Regions from separate parts of the Streptomyces desertarenae genome, predicted to be linked through region 1. Evidence: riboswitches for the same ligand, from Rfam matches in the RefSeq annotation. Region 1 holds a riboswitch; the other holds the start of a gene.

Region 1 (7,403 bases):
TCGCCCCTGGTGGAGCCGCTCAGCCTGGACGAGGCCTTCGTGGATCTGGAGGCCGGGCGCGCCGGCCCCGGGGCGGGCGGCGAGTGGTCGGAGCAGCGGGCCCGCGCGATCGGCGAGCGGCTGCGCCGGGAGATCCGGGCCGCCACCGGGCTGTGCGGTTCGGTGGGGCTGGCCGGATCGAAGATGCTCGCCAAGGTCGCCTCCGAGCGGGCCAAACCCGACGGGCTGGTGGTCATCCCGCCCGGCACCGAGCGCGCCCTGCTGGCGCCGATGCCCGTGCGCGTCCTGCCCGGCGTGGGCCCCGCCACCGGCCAGACGCTGCGCCGGGCCGGGATCGCCACGGTGGGGGAGGTCGCCGAAGCGGGGGAGGCGGAGCTGGTGCGCCTGCTGGGCCGCGCGCACGGCACGGCCCTGCACCTGATGGCCCGGGGCGTCGACGAGCGCCCGGTGGTCGCCGAACGCGACGCGAAGTCGGTCTCCGTCGAGGACACCTTCGACACCGACCTCACCGACCGCACGCGGATCCACGCGGAGGTCGCACGGCTGGCCGACCGCTGCGTCGAGCGGCTGCGGGCGGCGGGGCGGTCCGGGCGCACGGTGGTGGTCAAGGTGCGCAGCTACGACTTCTCCACCCTCACCCGCTCCGAGACGCTGCGCGGTCCGACGGACGACCCGGCGGTGGTCGGGGAGGCCGCCGCACGGCTCATCGAGGGCGTCGACACCACCGCGGGGGTGCGGCTGCTGGGCGTGGGCGTGAGCGGCCTGGCGGACTTCACCCAGGAGGACCTGTTCGCGCAGGCCGCCGCCCTCGCCCCGACCGGGGAGGGGGCGGCCGTCCCCGGCGCGGTCCGGCCACCGGGCCCGGCCCCCTCGTCGGAGGCGGACCCGGTGACCGGGGAGGCGGCGGTGCGCCGGCTGCCGCCCGGGCGGGACGTACGGCACGCGCGGTACGGGCCGGGCTGGGTGCAGGGCAGTGGCCTGGGTCGGGTCACGGTGCGCTTCGAGGGGCCCGGCACGCCGCCGGGCAGGGTGCGCACCTTCCCGGTGGACGACCCGGAGCTGGAGCTCTCCGAGCCGCTTGCGCCATGGGAGGGAACGGGGGACGGAGGGCGGGAGGGCCCGGGGGGTCAGCGCTCCGAGCCCGCGACCCGCCCGAAGGACATGTCCTCGTCGGGCACGGGCGCGCCGGCGCCCGGCACGTCCAGCCCGTAGTGGTGGTAGAGCCGGAGCTCCTGCTCGGGGGAGAGGTGCCGGCCCACGCCGAAGTCCGGCGCCTCCCTGACCAGGGCGCGCCCGTAGGGCACCCGGAGGACCCCTCCCACCACCTCGCTGGGCTCCAGCGGCACGAAGGCGTCGCGGCTGAAGAAGCCGGTGCGCACCGCCGCCCACTCCGGGACGCCGGTGGCATCGTCGAGGTACACCTCGTCCACGGTGCCTATCTTCCGGCCGTCGCGGTCGATCGCCCTGAGGCCTATCAGGTTCCGGGGGTCGATGTCGGTCTGCACGGCGGTCCCTCCAAACTCCTCGCGCAGGAGAACACCTGCTCGGAAACGGTTGCCACAAACAACCAAAGGGCACATCCGGCGCATCTGCCACTCGGAAAGGAGCGCGGAGGCGCGGTCGAGTCCGCCTCCGGGATGCGCTGGTAGTCTCTGAAGTGGCTGTTGACCCCGAGCGGGAGAGTCCTCCGGCAGCCGCCGGGGGCGCCGAAGGAGCAAATCCTCCCCGGAATCTCTCAGGCTCACGTACCGCGCGGGTGAGGTCACTCTGGAAAGCAGGGCGGGCCACGGGCGAGAGCCGCAGCCCCTCCTCACCGACGGTGAAAGCCGGTCCGCGGGCGCGGCCGGTGAAGCTCTCAGGTCGAGATGACAGAGGGGGAGGCCGTCGGGCACCCGCGCCGTGGTGCCCTCGCAGGTCGCGCAGACCAGGAGGCCCCCGCAGATGACAGCAGACCGCACCTCCCGCACCGCTTCCCTCGCCGAACTGGAGGGAGGCAGGCCCTTCGAAGAGCGCCACATCGGGCCCGACGCCGGCGAGCAGGCCAAGATGCTCGCCCAGGTCGGCTACGGGTCGCTCGACGAGCTGACCGCGGCCGCGGTGCCCGAGACGATCAGGAGCGCCGAGGCGCTGGGGCTGCCCGGCGCCCGCAGCGAGGCGGAGGTCCTCGACGAGCTGCGCTCCCTCGCCCGGCGCAACCGGGTCCTGCACTCCATGATCGGCCTGGGGTACTACGGCACCTTCACTCCGCCGGTCATCCTGCGCAACGTCCTGGAGAACCCGGCCTGGTACACGGCCTACACCCCCTACCAGCCGGAGATCTCCCAGGGACGCCTGGAGGCGCTGCTGAACTTCCAGACCGTGGTCTCCGACCTGACCGGGCTGCCCACCGCGGGCGCCTCGCTGCTGGACGAGGGCACCGCCGCGGCCGAGGCCATGGCCCTGTCCCGGCGCGCCGGCAGGGTCAAGGACGGCGTCTTCCTCGTCGACGCCGACTGCCTGCCCCAGACGATCGCCGTCATCGAGACCCGCGCCGAGCCCACCGGGGTCGAGGTCGTCGTCGCCGACCTGTCGGGCGGCATCCCCGACGACGCCGCCGAGCGCGGCGTCTTCGGAGTCCTCCTCCAGTACCCGGGCGCCTCGGGCGCCGTGCGGGACCTGCGGCCGGTGATCGAGCAGGCCCACGAGCTGGGCGCGGTCGTCACCGTCGCCGCCGACCTGCTGGCCCTCACCCTGCTGGCCTCCCCCGGCGAGCTGGGCGCCGACATCGCGGTGGGCTCCAGCCAGCGCTTCGGCGTTCCGATGGGCTTCGGAGGCCCGCACGCCGGCTTCATGGCGGTGCGCGAGAAGTTCGCGCGGAACCTGCCCGGCCGCCTGGTCGGCGTCTCGGTGGACGCCGACGGCGCCACGGCCTACCGCCTGGCCCTCCAGACGCGGGAGCAGCACATCCGCCGCGAGAAGGCCACCAGCAACATCTGCACCGCCCAGGTGCTGCTCGCCGTGATGGCCTCCATGTACGCCGTGTACCACGGCCCCGACGGACTCGCGGCCATCGCCCGCCGCACCCACCGCCACGCCGCCGTCCTGGCGCAGGGACTGCGCGACGGCGGGGTCGAGGTCGTGCACGACACCTTCTTCGACACCGTCACCGCGCGAGTGCCCGGACGGGCCGCCGAGATCGTCGCCGCCGCCCGGGAGGCCGGGATCAACCTGCGGCAGACCGATGCCGACCACGTCGGCATCGCCTGCGACGAGACCACCGGACGCGACCGGCTCGCCGCGGTGTGGGGGGCCTTCGGCGTCTCCGCCACGGCCGCGGACGTCGAGGCGCTGGACGCCGCCGCCGGGGAGGTCCTGCCCGCCGGGCTGCTGCGCACCGACGACTACCTGACCCACCCCGTCTTCCACCGGTACCGCTCCGAGACGTCGATGCTGCGCTACCTGCGCCGCCTCGCCGACCGGGACTACGCGCTGGACCGCGGCATGATCCCGCTGGGCTCGTGCACGATGAAGCTCAACGCGACCACCGAGATGGAGTCGATCACCTGGCCCGAGTTCGGCGGCCTGCACCCCTTCGCCCCCGCCGACCAGGCCGAGGGCTACCTGACGCTGATCCGCGAGCTGGAGGAGGGCCTGGCGGAGGCCACCGGGTACGACAGGGTCTCCCTCCAGCCCAACGCCGGCTCCCAGGGCGAGCTGGCGGGCCTGCTGGCCGTGCGGGCCTACCACCGCGCGAACGGCGACGGGCAGCGCACCGTCTGCCTGATCCCGTCCTCCGCGCACGGCACCAACGCCGCCAGCGCCGTGATGGCCGGGATGAAGGTGGTGGTGGTCGGGACGGGCGAGAACGGCGACGTGGACGTCGAGGACCTGCAGGCCAAGATCGACAAGTACCGCGACGAGCTGGCGGTGCTGATGGTCACCTACCCCTCCACCCACGGCGTGTTCGAGGAGCACATCACCGACATCTGCGCCGCCGTGCACGAGGCGGGCGGGCAGGTCTACGTCGACGGCGCCAACCTCAACGCGCTGGTCGGCCTGGCCCGGCCGGGGAAGTTCGGGGCGGACGTCTCCCACCTGAACCTGCACAAGACCTTCTGCATCCCGCACGGCGGCGGCGGCCCGGGCGTCGGCCCGGTGGCGGTGCGCGAGCACCTCGCGCCGTACCTGCCCAACCACCCGCTCCAGCCCGCCGCCGGTCCCGAGACGGGCGTGGGGCCGATCTCGGCGGCGCCGTGGGGCTCGGCGGGCATCCTGCCGATCTCGTGGGCGTACATGCGGCTGATGGGCGCCGAGGGGCTGCGCCGTGCGACCCAGGTGGCGGTGCTCGGCGCCAACTACGTGGCCAAGCGACTGGAGCCGCACTACCCGGTGCTCTACACCGGCCCGGGCGGGCTGGTGGCGCACGAGTGCATCATCGACGTCCGTCCGCTGACCAAGGCCACCGGCGTCAGCATCGACGACGTGGCCAAGCGGCTGATCGACTACGGCTTCCACGCCCCGACGATGTCGTTCCCGGTGGCCGGGACGCTGATGATCGAGCCCACCGAGAGCGAGGACCTGACGGAGCTCGACCGTTTCTGCGACGCCATGATCGCGATCCGGGCCGAGATCGAGAAGGTCGCCTCGGGCGAGTGGAGCGCGGAGGACAACCCGCTGCGCAACGCCCCGCACACGGCGGCGCAGCTCGCCGGCGAGTGGACGCACCCCTACGGTCGCGAGGAGGCGGCCTTCCCCCAGGGGGTCTCGGCCGCCGACAAGTACTGGCCCCCGGTGCGGCGCATCGACGGCGCCTACGGCGACCGCAACCTCGTCTGCTCCTGCCCGTCACCGGCCGCGTACGAGGACTGAGGACCGCTCCGCCGCCCCGTGCGGCCTGCCGGGCTCCGTGCCCGGGCGGGCGGCGGGGCGGGAACGGGTGCGCAGGAGGGCCCCGCCGCACGGCGGGGCCCTCCTGCGCACCCGGGCTGCCCCGGGCGCGGGGCAGCCCGGTCAGGCGGCGGTCGTGACGCGCCCGGCCGCCGGTGGCCGGCGCGGTGCGACGACCTGCCCGTCCGGCAGCAGTTCACCGGTGTCCTCGAAGAGGAGGACGCCGTTGCACAGCAGGCTCCAGCCCTGCTCCGGGTGGTGCGCCACGAGGTGGGCGGCCTCCCGGTCGGCGGAGTCGGCCGACGGACAGGGCGGTTGGTGCTGACACATGGTGGAGTTCTTTCGCTGCGGTGTGCTGGCGCTGCGGCTCGGCATGCCGTCCATGGCCGCCCCCCGTGTCTCTCGGTCGTCCCAGTGGTGCCCCGCCGGATGGTTTCCGCAGGGATTTCGGTGCAGCTGTCCCCATGGTCCGGTGCCGCACCCCGTCCGAGGGCGGTTGCGCCTCCGAGAATCATCCTTTCGGGTGGCGCCGCTTCCTCCTGCGGGGCCCATCGTCCGGGGAAGGCAGCGGAGCGCCCCCGGACCGGTCGGCCGGGGGCGCCCCGTGTCCGCGGATCCGTCACCGGACCCACCGCGTCCGTGTCAGGCGGGAGTGCCCAGCAGTGGCGGGGCGGGCGGCACCAGGCGCCGGGTCAGCAGCGGCAGCAGGGCGTCGACGCGGTGCGTCCGGTGGGCGGCGATCCCCGGCGGCGCCGGGGCCAGCGGCACCAGCAGGTCGGACGGGGCGGGGACGCCGGCCGAGGCGTCGGCCTCCGTGTCGCCGTGCAGCCACAGCGTCATCATGTACAGCTCGGGCACCGACAGCAGCCGCGGCTGGTACACCGCCGGCAGCGCGTCGGCCCGCGCCAGCGCGGTCTCGGTGGAGGTGATGAAGGGCCCTCCGCAGAAGTGCGAGAACGTCCAGCCGTCCGCGGTGAGCGTGGCCTCGGCGGCCCCCACCGTGCCGTGCGCGTCCCGCAGCAGGAAGCGCCAGCCGGTCAGCCGGGTACGGGGCGGGCCGTCCGCGGCCGTGATCCCGTCCAGCACGTGGAGGGGCAGGGGCAGGGCCGGCTGCACGGTTCCCGTCCGGGCCGGGGGGCCGGGAGGGGCGGAGGTGCCGCGGAGGCCGGTGGGGGAACCGAGGGCCGCGTGCACGCTGCGCAGTGCGGGTGCCGGGGCCGGTTGGACACGCAGGGGCATGGTGGGTCGCCTCTCGCTCGGAGACACGGTGGTGCTCGGCTGGCGCGGACGGCGCTGTCGGCGTACGGAAAAGGCCGCGAAGAGGGCCGGAGTGAGGGACGCGGCGGATCGGCGCCCACCGGGGACGCTTCTCCCGCCGCTTTGTGGAGTTTATACGACGAGTGTTCGGCCGGGGTTTCGACTAGCTGTCCCGCATGTTACCGGCAAGAGGTCATCAGGACATTTCGCAACGACGTTTCGCCTGCGGTTTTCCGGGCAATAGGGCGCTGACCTGGAACATGACTGACCATGCGGTCGGCCGTATCTTTTCGGTGTTTCTCACGAGTGAGCGCCGTTATGCCGACAGTGACGCCGCATGCCTATGGAATGTGCCCGGTGAAAGCCTGACTCCAGGATATCGGTCCCCACTGTCGCATGGGGCGTTATCTCCCGCATCCGCGGGGCATCATCCGGGCACGGTCCATTAGAGGAGGGACGCATCGATGGGCGAGAAGGTCGAGGCCGGCGGGTTCGCCCTGTCCGACCGCCAGCGATACCGGGACAAGCTCCACAGGTGTCTGCTGGGGTTGCGGCGGCTGCTGGACGAGCAACGCTTCGACCGCCCCCGCGACCTCATGGGGCTGGAGATCGAGTTGAACCTCGCGGACGCCGAGGGGATGCCCCGGATGATGAACACCGAGGTTCTGGAACGCATCGCGAGCCGGGATTTCCAAACGGAACTGGGCCAGTTCAATCTGGAGGTCAACATCCTTCCGCACCGGATGTCCGGCCGGGTTCTGGACCAGCTCGCGGAGGAACTGCGCACCGGTTTGGCGTATGCCGACCGCAAGGCGGGCGAGGTCGATGCGCGCATCGTGATGATCGGTATCCTGCCGACGCTCACCGGGGACGACCTGGTGTCCGCGAACCTGACCGCCGCCGACCGCTACACCCTGCTCAACGACCAGATCATGAGCAGCCGCGGCGAGGAGGTCGTCCTCGACATCGAGGGCGTGGAGCACCTCAGGTACGCCTCGTCCTCCATCGCCCCGGAGGCGGCCTGCACCTCCGTGCAACTGCACCTCCAGGTGACGCCCGGCCGGTTCGCCGACGTGTGGAACGCCGCCCAGGCCGTCTCGGCCGTCCAGGTCGCGGTGGGCGCCAACTCGCCCTTCCTCTTCGGCCGCGAGCTGTGGCGCGAGTCCCGGCCCCCCCTCTTCACGCAGGCCACCGACACCAGGCCGCCGGAGCTGATCGCCCAGGGGGTGCGGCCGCGCACCTGGTTCGGGGAGCGGTGGATCACCTCGGCGTACGAGCTG
Region 2 (7,403 bases), on a different contig from region 1:
CGCAGCCCTTGTAGTTGGCCTTCGGGGTGTCCTCGCTCTCGTTCTTGGCGAAGCCCCCGAAGATGGTCTGCCAGTAGTAGGAGACCGCGCTGTTCTGGTACGTCCCGGTCCAGTTGAACCAGTGGTCGTAGTTCTTGCAGACGGCCTCGGCGGTCAGCTTCTCCCCGTCGTGGAACGTCACGCCCTTGCGGAGGTTGAAGGTCCACTCGGTGCCGTCGTCGTTGCTGTCCCAGGACTCGGCCAGCCCGCCGACCAGCTTGGTGCCGCCCGGCTCGTGCTCGATCAGCGCCTCGAAGGCCTGGCGGGTCACCCGGAACGTCTCTCCGTCACTGGCCAGCGCCGGGTCCAGGGAGCCGGGGTCACCGGCGGCGCCGAAGACGAAGGTGTCCCCACCCTCGCTCTTCTCGCCTCGTTCGCTGGCACATCCAGTGGCGATCACACCAACCGCGAGGGCGGCCGCGATCGTCTGGACGACCCTGGAACTGGTTATTCGCATGTTCCACCTCAGGGGTCGGTGACGGTAGGAAGGTCTGCTGGTCGCCCGAACAGTACTGCCCCCAACCAGCGGTGTGAACTGTCCGCATGTCGGTGATATAGACCTGAGACCCGAACCGCGGAACGACGACACCGCAGGTCATAGAGGTGCAACACGGGCGAAACCAGCGGGCCTTCACAGGCCCTCACCGGCCCCTCGGACCGCCGCGGTCCGGCGGTCCGCCACCGCCCGGCTCAGTAGGGGCGCGGGTAGCCGTAGCCGTACCCGGTGCCGGTGCCGGGGGCGGCCGCCGGGGCGGCCGGTGCGGCCCCCTGGTGGGCGTCGCGGTCGAAGAAGGGGCGGGAGTTGGCCCTCAGCCACATGGCGACCGGGTCGTAGTCGTCCGCCATCGACACCGTGGAGACGGCCAGTCCGTCGGGCACCGCGGCCACCGACCGCTGCATCATCGAGCGCACCGACTCCACCGACTGCGGACTGCCGTCGTACAGGTCGAGGCCGATCACCAGGTACGGCGCCCCCAGCGCGGGCTGCACCCAGGCCCGGCGCAGGGTGCGCACGGCGGAGGTGCGGTGGGCGTTCTGGACGAGCTGGGCGTAGAAGTGGGGGACCTCGACGGTCGGCTCGCCGATGCGCAGCGGCCCGGCGGGCAGCCGGTCCAGCCCGCCGGCGATCCGGCGCAGGTCCAGCCAGGGCACGCCGACGCCACCGCCGGGCGCGTGCGGGTTGAGCCACAGACCCCAGCGGTCGGGGAAGAGGGCGGCGGCGACGTCGCGTCCGCCCACCACCTCGTGCGCGCGCGTCCAGCCGGAGGCGGCCAGCTCGCGCTCCGACGTCACGCAGGGGGCGTAGCCGTGCCCGGCGACCTCCATGTTCCCGTACTGGGCGTCGGGCGAGCCGGCCTGGCCGTGCCAGAGCAGCATCCACACCCGGCCCCGGGCGAGGGCGTGCAGCAGCGCCTCGTAGGCGTCGTACCGCCCGGGCGCCACCTGGTGCAGCAGCTGATCGACGCTTCCACCCGCGCTCACGTGGCCGCCCCTTCTCGTCCTTGCGTGCTCCGTACGTCCCGCACCGGGCCGCGCGCGCGTCCCGTCCCGACATCCAACCAGCTTACGGTCCGCACCCGACAGGGCCGGGAGTACTCATCCGCGCCTGGGCGCGGGTACTCAGCCCGCGGCGGGCGGGCGGCCGGCCGGGCGCCTCAGTACGGCTGCTCCGCGCGTGCGTAGAAGGGCCTGACGCACTGGCGCATCCAGTCCACGACCGGGTCCTGCGCCGCGTCCAGCAGCACCAGTTGCACGGGCCAGCGCACCGGCTCCCGGCCCAGCGCGCGCCCCAGCGCGTCGTGCGCCGCCGTGCGGGCCTGCGGGTCGAGCAGGTCCAGCTCCACTCCGACGAACAGCGCGGGCGGGCCGCCCTCGATGCTGGCCAGGCCGCGGCGGGCGCTGCGGACCTGCGGCAGCACCGCGAGCTCCCCGGCCGCGGCGGCGAGGAAGTCCACCGGCTCCTCCTGCCAGTCGGGCTCGAAGAGCCGCACCCGGGCGCCGCTCGCCATCCCCGGCACGCCTTCCGGGCCGCCCTCGCGGCACAGCTCGGCCACGGCCGGCGGGGGCAGCGGGAGGCCGACCGTGCCCTCGGGGTTGACCACGATGCCCACCTGCGGCGGCAGACCGCGGGCGAACTCGCGGGCGGGGGCGACGGCGAAGGACAGGTGCGAGCCGGCGCCCCGCAGGAACTGCTCCCGGGAGCTGAAGACGGGCACGTACGGCGCCCCGTCGAGCTGGACCGTGGGCAGGTCGAGGTGGGGGCTGGCCGGCGTGCCGCCCTCGGGCAGCGGCACCCACAGGCTGCTGCGTCCGAGCACCTCCAGCAGCCGGGCGCCCGCGCCGGGGACGCCGACGGACGCGGCGAGGGCCTCCTCCAGCTCGTTGCCGGGCCAGCCGTCGTCCCCCGGCCCGTACTGCTGCGGGATGGTCATGCGAAAACCCTATCGGCAGCCGGGGGCCGTCCGGCGCGCCCGGGGGCCGTCAGTCGAAGACGACCCCGCGCAGCGCACCGGCCGCCGCCCGGTCCAGCAGCACCACCGAGGCGCAGCCCGCGGGCGGCCGTCCCGCCTCCGACTCCGCCACCAGGCGCCGCACCGCCCTGCGGTGCCGGGCGAAGGCGTACGCCGACACCCCCCGGCCCCGCTCCGCCTGCCCGGCCAGCGCCACCGGGGGAGGCACGTCCAGCAGCACCATGTGCAGCGCCCGGCCGCGGCGCCGCGCGTCCAGTGCCAGCCAGCGGCGCACCCAGCTCTGGGAGCCGCAGTCGTGGACCACCACGCTCGCCCCCGAGGCCAGCGCCCGGCCCAGGGCGAGGTAGTGGGCCGCGCGGACGAGGGGGCGGTAGAGGGCGTACGGCAGCCCGGCCGGCAGCCCCGCCTCCCAGCGCTCCCGCATGTCCTGGGAGTCGATCCGCACCACCGTCTCGTGGGCGGCCACCACGCGCCGGATCAGGGTGGACTTGCCGCTGCCCGGAAGGCCGGAGACGACCACCCGGTCCCCGGCGGGGAAGCGCAGGACCCGCACCCCCGTCGTCCCGCGCAGGTCGCGCCCGCCCGCCAGTGCCGGCGCCGGCGCGCGCCGCGGCACCGCCCCGGCCCCGCCCTGCGCCGCACAGGCGCTCTCCAGGCTGCTCACTGGTAGGCCTCCCCGCTGTCCGCCACGTGTCCGCGGCCGTACCCAGAGCGTGTCAAGCGGGACGGCGGCGGACAAGGTGACTACCCATTCCGGGCGCGTCCCGACACATTCCGCCTTCCCCCCGCTCGCGGGCGCACCCCAGCGGGGCACGCCGCGCGGTGCGTCCGGCCGCCTCCGCACGGCTCCGCGCCCGCCCGGCCCGCCCCGGGGCCGGGCATGCGATGATGAGCGCGCGAACTGCATACCGGCCGCTTGAGCCCGCGCGGGAGAGTTCCCGGGAACCGCTGGTCACAGCGGGTTTCCGGGGCGCCGAAGGAGCAAGTCCTCCCTTGAATCTCTCAGGCCCCGATACCGCGCGGGCGAGGCACATCTGAAAAGCGGACGTCTCCCGCGGGAGGCGTCCCACCCAAGGTGCAAGCCGTGGTCCGCCCGTGCGGACTTGTGGCGAACCTCTCAGGTTCCGATGACAGATGGGGAGGGCCTGGTCCTCCACCGTCCCCCGTCCGTCCATCGTGTCCATCGGTCCCGCCGGGCCCGTCCGCGGCCCGGCCACCTCGCCTGGGAGCCACGACCATGAGCGATTCCCCCCGACGCACCGCCCTCGACGCCGTCCACCGCGCCCTCGGCGCGACCATGACGGACTTCGCGGGCTGGGAGATGCCGCTGCGCTACGGCAGCGAGCGCGACGAGCACAACGCCGTGCGCACCCGCGCCGGCCTGTTCGACCTGAGCCACATGGGCGAGATCACCGTCACCGGGCCGCAGGCCGGCGAACTGCTGGACCACGCCCTGGTCGGCCACCTGTCCGCCGTCCCGGTGGGCCGGGCCCGCTACACCATGATCTGCGAGGAGTCCGGCGGCATCCTGGACGACCTGATCGTCTACCGGCTGGGCGCCGAGGAGTACCTGGTCGTCGCCAACGCCGCCAACGCGCAGGTGGTGCTGGACGCCCTCGCCGAGCGCCGCGACGGCTTCGACGCGGCCGTGCGCGACGACCGCGAGGCGTACGCGCTGCTGGCCGTCCAGGGCCCCGCCTCGCCCGCCGTCCTGGCGAAGCTCACCGACGCCGACCTGGACGGGCTGAAGTACTACGCCGGACTGCCCGGCACGGTCGCGGGCGTGCGGGCGCTGATCGCCCGCACCGGCTACACCGGCGAGGACGGCTTCGAGCTGTTCGTCTCCCCCGGCGACGCCGAGGCGCTGTGGTCGGCGCTGACCGAGGCCGGCGCGGCCGAGGGCCTGGTGCCGTGCGGGCTGTCCTGCCGCGACACCCTCCGGCTGGAGGCGGGCATGCCGCTGTACGGGCACGAGCTGACCCGGGCGACCACCCCCTTCGACGCGGGGCTCGGCCGCGTGGTGAAGTTCGACAAGCCCGGCGACTTCACCGGCCGCGCCGCCCTGGAGGAGGCCGCCCGCAGGACGCGGGAGAACCCGCCGCGCACGCTGGTCGGCCTGGTCGCCGCCGGCCGCCGGGTGCCGCGCGCGGGGTACGCGGTGGTCGGCGCGGACGGCTCGGTGATCGGCGAGGTCACCTCCGGCGCCCCCTCCCCCACCCTGGGGAAGCCGATCGCGATGGCGTACGTGGACGCCGCCCACGCCGCCCCCGGCACGGAGGGTGTGGCCGTGGACATCCGCGGTACGCACGAGCCGTACGAGGTCGTCGCGCTGCCGTTCTACCGGCGCGAGCGCTGACCCCGCAGCGGCCCCGGCAACCGGCGCCGCGCCGCCCGAACGGCGGTCCCGCCCCGTCCCACCTGGCAAGACCCGTTTTCCTCACCCCCCTTCCCACCAGGAGAATCACGCCATGAGCAACCCCCAGCAGCTGCGCTACAGCAAGGAGCACGAGTGGCTGTCGGCCGCCGAGGACGGTGTGGCGACGGTCGGCATCACCGAGCACGCCGCGAACGCCCTCGGTGACGTCGTCTTCGTCCAGCTCCCCGAGGTCGGCGACACGGTGACCGCGGGCGAACCCTGCGGCGAGCTGGAGTCGACCAAGTCGGTCAGCGACCTGTACGCGCCCGTGTCCGGCGAGATCACCGAGGTCAACCAGGACGTGGTGGACGACCCGGCGCTGGTGAACTCCGCCCCCTTCGAGGGCGGCTGGCTGTTCCGGGTGCGGGTGACGGAGGAGCCCTCGGACCTGCTCTCCGCCGACGAGTACGCCGCCTTCACCGGCGAGTGACCCTCCCGGCCGGCACCTTTGCCGGTCCCCCGGCCGGCACCGGCCCGAGCGCCGGTGCCCCGGGCCGCCCGCCCGTTCCGCCCGCCTCCCGCACGCCACGATCGGAAAGATCAGGATGTCGCTTCTGAACTCCTCCCTGCACGAGGTCGATCCCGACGTCGCCGCGGCCGTCGACGCCGAGCTGCGCCGCCAGCAGTCCACGCTGGAGATGATCGCGTCGGAGAACTTCGCCCCGGTCGCCGCCCTCCAGGCCCAGGGCTCGGTCCTCACCAACAAGTACGCCGAGGGCTACCCCGGCCGCCGCTACTACGGCGGCTGCGAGCACGTCGACGTCATCGAGGACATCGCCCGCGAGCGGGTGAAGGCCCTCTTCGGGGCCGAGGCCGCCAACGTCCAGCCGCACTCGGGCGCCCAGGCCAACGCCGCGGCGATGTTCGCCCTGCTCGACCCGGGCGACACCATCCTCGGCCTGGACCTGGCCCACGGCGGCCACCTGACCCACGGCATGCGGATCAACTTCTCCGGCAAGCTCTACGACGTGGTCGCCTACCACGTCGACGCCGCCACCGGCCTGGTCGACATGGAGGAGGTCGAGCGGCTGGCGAAGGAGCGCCGCCCGAAGCTGATCATCGCCGGCTGGTCGGCCTACCCGCGGCAGCTGGACTTCGCCGCCTTCCGCCGCATCGCCGACGAGGTGGGCGCGCTGCTGATGGTGGACATGGCGCACTTCGCCGGCCTGGTGGCCGCCGGGCTCCACCCGAACCCGGTGCCGTACGCGGACGTGGTCACCACCACGACCCACAAGACGCTGGGCGGCCCGCGCGGCGGCGTGATCCTGTCGAAGCAGGAGTACGCCAAGAAGATCAACTCCGCGGTCTTCCCCGGCCAGCAGGGCGGCCCCCTGGAGCACGTCATCGCGGCGAAGGCCGTCGCCTTCAAGATCGCGGCGACGGAGGAGTTCGCGGACCGCCAGCGCCGTACCCTGGAGGGTGCCCGGCTCCTCGCCGAGCGGCTGACCCGGCCCGACGCGGCCGAGGCGGGCGTGTCCGTGCTGTCGGGCGGCACCGACGTCCACCTCGTCCTGGTCGACCTGCGCGACAGCGAGCTGGACGGGCGGCAGGCCGAGGACCGGCTCCACACGGTCGGCATCACGGTCAACCGCAACGCCGTCCCGAACGACCCGCGCCCGCCGATGGTCACCTCCGGGCTGCGCATCGGCACCCCGGCGCTGGCCACGCGCGGCTTCACCGCCGACGACTTCCGCGAGGTCGCGGACGTCGTCGCCGAGGCGCTGAAGCCCTCCTTCGACGAGACCGCGGCCAAGGGACTGGCCGCCCGCGTGTCGGCCCTGGCCGAGAAGCACCCGCTGTACCCGGGCCTGTAGGGGCCGCGGGCTACGGCACCCCGGGTGCGCCGCCCCACCGGGCGGCGCACCCGGCACCCCGCACGTCCCGCGCACCCGCGGGACCCGAGGGCCCGTCCACCCGGCGGGCCGCGAACCACGAGCAGACAAGGGAGTCCGCCACCGTGGCCATCTCCGTCTTCGACCTCTTCTCCATCGGCATCGGCCCCTCCAGCTCCCACACGGTGGGCCCGATGCGGGCGGCCCGGATGTTCGCGCTGCGGCTGCGGAGGGAGGGCGTGCTGGACCGCACCGCCTCGCTGCGGGCCGAGCTGTACGGCTCCCTGGGCGCCACCGGGCACGGCCACGGCACGCCGAAGGCGGTGCTGCTGGGCCTGGCGGGCCACGCGCCGCGCACGGTGGACGTCGAGGCGGCGGAGGCCGAGGTGGAGCGCGTGCGGCGCTCGGGCCGGCTGGGCCTGCTGACGGCCGACGACGGCGGCGACGGCACCGCCGTCGGCGGGGGGCGGGAGATCCCCTTCGACGTCGACCGCGACCTGGTGCTGCACCGCCGGCGCTCGCTGCCCTACCACGCCAACGGCATGACGCTGGTCGCGTACGACGAGGCCGGCGCGGTGCTGCTGGAGAAGACGTACTACTCGGTCGGCGGCGGCTTCGTGGTGGACGAGGACGCGGTCGGCGAGG

The links. Region 1 has a riboswitch for glycine ahead of gcvP (aminomethyl-transferring glycine dehydrogenase). Riboswitches for the same ligand answer to the same signal wherever they lie in the genome.
Region 2: another riboswitch for glycine. It lies ahead of gcvT (glycine cleavage system aminomethyltransferase GcvT); the one in region 1 lies ahead of gcvP (aminomethyl-transferring glycine dehydrogenase).

The regions. Positions count from the first base shown of each region.
Region 1 covers NZ_JBHUFU010000008.1:282,555-289,957, reverse strand. The annotation lists gene ACFSJS_RS15950 (DNA polymerase IV) at 1-1,212, shown strand, start outside; gene ACFSJS_RS15945 (PRC-barrel domain-containing protein) at 1,128-1,505, opposite strand; glycine riboswitch at 1,666-1,761, shown strand; glycine riboswitch at 1,763-1,879, shown strand; gene gcvP (aminomethyl-transferring glycine dehydrogenase) at 1,942-4,848, shown strand; gene ACFSJS_RS15935 (DUF5999 family protein) at 4,990-5,196, opposite strand; gene ACFSJS_RS15930 (hypothetical protein) at 5,509-6,105, opposite strand; gene ACFSJS_RS15925 (glutamate-cysteine ligase family protein) at 6,588-7,403, shown strand, end outside.
Region 2 covers NZ_JBHUFU010000005.1:297,785-305,187, reverse strand. The annotation lists gene ACFSJS_RS11245 (ABC transporter substrate-binding protein) at 1-496, opposite strand, end outside; gene ACFSJS_RS11240 (enhanced serine sensitivity protein SseB C-terminal domain-containing protein) at 730-1,521, opposite strand; gene ACFSJS_RS11235 (enhanced serine sensitivity protein SseB) at 1,695-2,471, opposite strand; gene ACFSJS_RS11230 (AAA family ATPase) at 2,521-3,165, opposite strand; glycine riboswitch at 3,428-3,538, shown strand; glycine riboswitch at 3,539-3,654, shown strand; gene gcvT (glycine cleavage system aminomethyltransferase GcvT) at 3,748-4,866, shown strand; gene gcvH (glycine cleavage system protein GcvH) at 4,979-5,356, shown strand; gene ACFSJS_RS11215 (serine hydroxymethyltransferase) at 5,472-6,740, shown strand; gene ACFSJS_RS11210 (L-serine ammonia-lyase) at 6,884-7,403, shown strand, end outside.